DNA from 2 places in the Lysinibacillus sp. 2017 genome. Region 2 is predicted to be linked to the other one. Evidence: predicted binding sites of a transcription regulator. Region 2 holds the regulator's gene; the other holds the start of a gene.
The links. Region 2 encodes NrdR, which represses ribonucleotide reductase genes. Its sites were predicted from a motif close to AACACNATATATNGTGTT; they were not measured.
Positions count from the first base shown of each region.

Region 1 (3,217 bases), 320 kb from region 2:
TTATCTTCTAAGAAGTAAGGTGTTGCATCGATTACGTTGTCTTGCATGCGTACGCCAACTTGAACCGTTTTACGTAAGGCATCAAAATCAACTGTTTTTGTTTCTTTATTAGCAAACTGCGCTAAGTTTACCGCAGCTAAGTTACATACTGAGTATGGTGCTAGTGGTTGTTCTCCACATGGATTGGTTGCTACAACTTGTTGACCATATGCTTTCGCATTTGTCATGTCGTTGGCGTTATCGATGAAGAAAATACCTGGCTCTGCAGCATATGTTGCACAAATATTAATTAAATTCCAAAGCTCTTTTGCTTTAATTGTACGGTATGTGCGCACTGGATAACCAAGCTTTTCCCATTCACGAACGTCGCCTACTTCATGCCATTTTTCGTTGTAGTCTTTCATTTGCTCTGGTGTGTAGTTTGCTACATCTGGGAAACGTAATGGGAATTCACCATCTGTTTCAACAGCATCCATGAACTCTTTCGTTAATGTAACCGAAATATTCGCACCCGTTAAGAAATCTGGATTGTGTACAGAGAACGTACCACCATCACGAAGTTTTGTTTCAGCATCGCGGATAATAGCTTCGTTAAAGCCCCCGAAACCTTCAATGTTTTTGAAGTTTAAGATACCTTGATACATTGCGTCTTCTTGTGATGTTAACGCTTTGAATTTTAGCTTTTCTTTCGCCATACGGATGATTGTTTCATCTTCTGTATTTTCCATTAAGTAGCGTAAAATACGTGGATTTTGCATTTTAGAAATGATGAACTCCACGATATCTGGATGCCAATCCGCTAACATGATCATTTGAGCACCACGACGTGATCCACCTTGTTCAACAAGATGTGTTAACTTCGCAATATCATCTAACCAACTTACCGAACCAGATGATTTACCATTTACCCCACGTGCCAACGTGTTACGTGGACGAAGTGTTGAACCATTCGTACCAACACCACCACCGCGACTCATAATTTCCATTACTTGCTTACGGTGATCACTAATGCCTTCACGAGAATCCGCAACAAATGGCATAACGTAGCAGTTAAAGAATGTTACTTCGGTTTCAGAGCCAGCACCATAAATTACACGACCTGCAGGAATAAAGTTAAGTGCTACTAATTGTTCATAAAACTTTTCAAACCATTCTTTGCGCTTTTCTTCTGTTTTTTCAACAGCAGCTAAGCCCGTCGCATTACGTTTGGCAATTTGCTCATAATAAATTTCTAAAGGTTTTTCGATTATATCTAAAGAGCGTTCGACAACACCTGTTGTTTGCTCGTCCCCATCTAATACATGTCGGTAATCTTCTTCAATTAAAATCGATGCCGTTTTTTTATCTAGATTAATCGATTGAATAATCCCTAATCCACGTGCAGGGAATTTTGGATCTTGTTTTACGGTTAATACAACAAAATCTCCTACTTTTAATGTTTTCTTTTCCGTATCTTTAAAAGAATAACGGTCAATCATAACCAGACGAGACACACCTCTATGGGTAATATGCATATCCGATGTAATCGGATGTACTTGAGGAAACTGCTCGATATCTTGATTTAACTGATTGACTTGGATGGTTTCTTCTATAACACTTGCCACCACATAAGCCCCCTTTGAACGATTTAATAATTTATAAGTTCCCAACAAAAACGAGAATCAAACACAATATGTAGTGTTTGATTCTTTTTAACTATCCTATATATTGGGTATGTACTTCTTTACTTAAAAAAGAGTACAACATATAATTTTTTCAAACAAGGTCTTGATTTTTTTGAAATCGTGTTAACCGTACGTGTATCAAGGTTTTAAGTATCAAAAAATTTTTTTCAAAAAAATGAAAACAGATGTTCGTTTTCTATTTTTTGAAATTCCACTCATCCGATGCATATTTATTTTGTGCCAACTGTTCCACATATTGTAATTGTTTCTCCGATAGCTCATACGGAACGAGTTCAATATGCAACGCTTGTTCAAAACCTTTCGAAAAAGCTTCAACACATTGTTCAATTGTAAATGGTATTTCGGAAAACTGATTCATCGCTACAGCTTTCTCTGGTAATTTTTTGCGCATTTTTTCCTTTGATTCTTCTGTCTCAAAGTTAAAAACAGATAATAATCGCTCTTCATCTAAATCTAAAAGAATTGCTCCATGTTGTAAAATAACACCTTTTTGACGTGTTTGGGCACTACCTGCTACTTTTTTCCCTTCCACAACGAGCTCATACCAACTCGGTGCATCAAAGCAAACCGCACTTTTCGGCTTTTTTAAGTCATCAAATTTTTCTTGCGAATCAGGTACACTGAAATACGCATCTAAACCAAGATTCTGAAACCCAAGTAAAATTCCCTCACTAATAACACGATAAGCTTCTGTAACAGTCGTTGGCATCTCTGGATAAGCTTCTGATACGATTACCGAGTATGTAAGTTCTTGATCATGCAACACCGCACGCCCACCAGTAGGACGACGAACAAAGCCTAAATCTTGCTCTTTTACTGCTTGCATATTAATATCACGTTTGACTTGTTGGAAATAACCAATTGAAAGTGTGGCTGGATTCCATTCATAAAATCGAATAATTGGTGGAATACTACCTTCACTATGCCAATCGAGTAATGCCTCATCCAATGCCATATTAAAAGATGGACTACATGGACCTGAATTGATAAAACACCACTGTTTTTTCAAAATTTTCTCGCCTCCAATAGTTCATTTTAACAAACTCACTCGACTATCTCTAGTTCATCTCTTATAATAGAAAATAGAGAAAGAAAGGGGCAATATCGCAGTGACAATTTTATACACACTATTGGCTATCTTAGTCATCATCGTAGTTTACATTGTTGTAAACTCATTACGCTTAAAAAAAGCGGTGACAAACTTAACACAAGAACAATTTATCGAAGGCTACCGTAAAGCACAATTAATCGATTTACGCGAACCTAAAGAATTTGAAGCGGGTCACATTTTAGGTGCTCGTAACATCCCGATGACGCAATTCAACAATCGTCATAAAGAAGTTCGTCCAGACTTACCCGTATATCTTTACTGCCAAAACTCTGGTCGCAGTGCACGTGCTGCATTAAACTTAAAGAAAAAAGGCTATACTCAAATTTACCAATTACAAGGCGGCTTCAAAACTTGGACAGGTAAAGTAAAATCAAAATAATTTATGTCTCAAGCTCTCTACTTCTAGAGGGCTTTTTTTCAT
Region 1 is NZ_CP029002.1:2,392,868-2,396,084, forward strand. It holds gene DCE79_RS11625 (vitamin B12-dependent ribonucleotide reductase) at 1-1,604, opposite strand, end outside; gene DCE79_RS11630 (lipoate--protein ligase family protein) at 1,861-2,640, opposite strand; gene DCE79_RS11635 (rhodanese-like domain-containing protein) at 2,795-3,175, shown strand.
Region 1: a site for NrdR is predicted at 1,665-1,682, ahead of DCE79_RS11625 (vitamin B12-dependent ribonucleotide reductase). Genes of this name have one in related genera too.

Region 2 (3,217 bases):
TCTGCAATTCTTTCAACATAATTTTTAGGCAATTTCATGTCTGTTGATAGCATCACGTATTCTAATAAAACATTGACTACCCCAATTGGCATACTATATTTCACCACTAAATCTTCGGCAATTTGAATTGTTGAGGGAATCGGTTCTTTCCCGTTATTTACATCACGTAATACTTGGACAGGTGGTGTCGTTTCTAAATATTGAAGCAACTCCTGCTCTTTTGTTAAATTCTCTTTCGTGATAATATGCTGCTTTGGTTCAAATGTTTTCTGTAATGTTGGAGCCTCAGTAGAAATCGTTAATTTATAATAATCTGCAGCTGCTTTTTTTAAACGCTCTGTCGTTAACTTATTGTGGTCATCCAGTGCTGAAATAACAACCTTTTGCATTTGCAAAGGTGTTAATTGATACATGAATGCAAGCTTCGCAATTGTTTCTTTCGCTTGAATCGTTAAAGCCGCACTTGGTATTAATTGTTCGGAAAGACCCGCTTTTAATAAGTTGAAATCAAATTGTTCAAAATAAAACGGATAATCCGATGTTTTCTTATGTGTTTCATCATAGTCATCGGTTGGTAAGCTCATATTCACTGGGCGATAGACATCGACAAATGAGCGTGTCACTTCTTCAAAGTTCTCTTTACTTTTCTTAGTTAAAAAGCGTTGACGGAGTTTACGATAAGAAGCCTCCCCAATTTTACTAAATAAAAACATCGATAATAGCGGATCTTTAAAAAATTGCGGTGCATCCAGTGGTCGAACAAGCTCATAAATAAAGTGGCGGCTCGTATTTTCGTCTTTTCGCCATGTGCTTAATAAGCCAATTGCCTCGAGTGCAATACGTGCTTCAAACACTTTTTTTAATGGCATCGACAGCACATTCATCAAATAATAATGCGTTAATTGCTGTGGTGAATGACTTTCCGCTTCGGCCCATAATGTTAAATAAAGACTAATTGGCTCTGGACCTGTTAATGGCTGATAAAAAAGCGTTATTAATTGACGTTCATTTGTAGATAAGGCATGAGGGAGCGTTATTTCAAAATGATCCGTAGGCTGTAATTCATTAAAGTGAACCATTTTTTATCTCCCCTCCTTGTTATTTTTCATTTGATTGACGGGTCATAATTTCTTTTAACTCTTCAATAAATACCGTAATGTCTTTAAATTGACGGTAAACAGATGCAAAGCGTACGTAAGCAACTTCATCTACTTTCGCTAAATGATCCATTACCATTTCACCAACATCTTCAGAACGCACTTCTGCATTCCCTATACGACGTAGCTCTTTTTCGATATCAAAAACAATTTCTTCTAATTGTTCTAATGGAACTGGACGCTTTTCGCATGCACGAATCAAACCTCGAAGCACCTTCTCGCGGCTAAACTCTTCTCGAGAACCTTCTTTTTTCACAACGATTAAAGGTGTTTCTTCTATTTTTTCGAATGTAGTAAATCGGAAACTGCAAGATTCGCACTCACGACGTCTACGAATTTCTTTATTATCATCAACAGGTCTTGAATCTACAACACGTGTTCCATTGTATTGACAAGCTGGACATCTCATATTTTTGTTCTCCTGATCTGTTAGTATAAATGTATTATAACAAAAACAACGCACATGAAATAGTGATTCCGCGCGCGTTCGTATGTTTTAAAAATTTTCGCTTTCAAATTATAGTGCCCACGCTATTTTAATGCAATAGAAAAAAGCCTTTTACAGAAACAAAACACTTCTGAAAAGGCCTTTTCAAATACCAAATTATGCGTTAACTATTGCTAACTCATTCGCAATTTTAGTCGCTAAATCTACTACACGTGCAGAGTAACCCCACTCGTTGTCATACCAAGCGATTACTTTTACTTTACGGTCACCTAAAACGATTGTTGATAAGCCGTCAACTGTAGATGAGAATGTTGTTGTGTTGTAATCTGAAGATACTAATGGCTCCATATTGAAGTTTAAAATACCATTCATTTTACCTTCAGCTGCTTTCTTAAATGCAGCATTTACTTCTTCTACAGTCACGTCACGCTCTAAGTCTACAACTAAATCAACTAACGAAACATTCGGAGTTGGTACACGTAATGCCATACCGTGAATTTTGCCATCTAATTCTGGTAGTACTAAACGCAAAGCTTTTGCAGCACCAGTCGAAGTTGGGATAATTGACGATGCACAGTTACGCGCACGGCGTAAATCTTTGTGTGGGTTATCAATATTATTTTGATCATTTGTGTATGCATGAACTGTTGTCATTAAACCGTTTACGATACCAAATTCATCATTTAATACTTTTGCTACTGGAGCTAAGCAGTTTGTCGTACAAGATGCATTTGAAATAACATCATGCTTAGATAATTCTAATTTGTCGTCATTAACACCTAATACAACCGTAATATCTTCATTTTTACCTGGAGCGGTTAAAATAACTTTTTTTGCGCCAGCTTCTAAGTGCATTGCAGCTTTAGCACGATCATTGAATTTACCAGTAGCTTCGATTACGATATCTACGCCCATTTCAGCCCATGGTAATTTTAGTGGATCACGTTCGCTAACTAGCTCTACGCGGTTACCATTTACAATTAAAGCACCTTCAGTAGCTTCAACAGTACCTGGGAACACGCCATGATTTGTGTCATACTTAATTAAATGTGCTAACGTTTCAGCTGGGTAGCTTGCATTTACTGCTACGATATTTACATTGCCGCGCATCATAGCTTGACGGAACACCATTCGACCAATACGGCCAAAACCATTAATTGCGATAGAAACTGTCATAATTATTTAAATCCTCCTAAGATTTCGATTCGTTTATTTTCATTTCTCGCACATTAGTATAGCACATTTTTTTAAAAGGTGAACATATTTAATATACATAATAAAAGTTATTATTTTCTGATAATAATCCTACTTAAATCTGTTAGAAAAAGAAAAAAGATTGTCCGAAATCATTCAGAACAATCTTTTAAATCTATGAGTAATCTATGTTAAATTTTACAAGTTTAATTAGTACTTCAACACATTCCACTCATATAAAATGTTTTGCAATTGTAATGCAGTTTGTTCTAATGTGCCGTTATTATTAATCACTGCGTCAGCGAATGATTCTTTTTGTTTTACTGGAATTTGAGTAGCAATACGAGCTCGTGCTTCCTGTTCAGTGAATCCGTTACGTACCATTAAACGTTCTAATTGTACTTCCTCTGATACAGAA
Region 2 is NZ_CP029002.1:2,714,815-2,718,031, forward strand. It holds gene DCE79_RS13240 (replication initiation and membrane attachment family protein) at 1-1,079, opposite strand, end outside; gene nrdR (transcriptional regulator NrdR) at 1,099-1,566, opposite strand; gene DCE79_RS13250 (glyceraldehyde-3-phosphate dehydrogenase) at 1,762-2,781, opposite strand; gene coaE (dephospho-CoA kinase) at 3,010-3,217, opposite strand, start outside.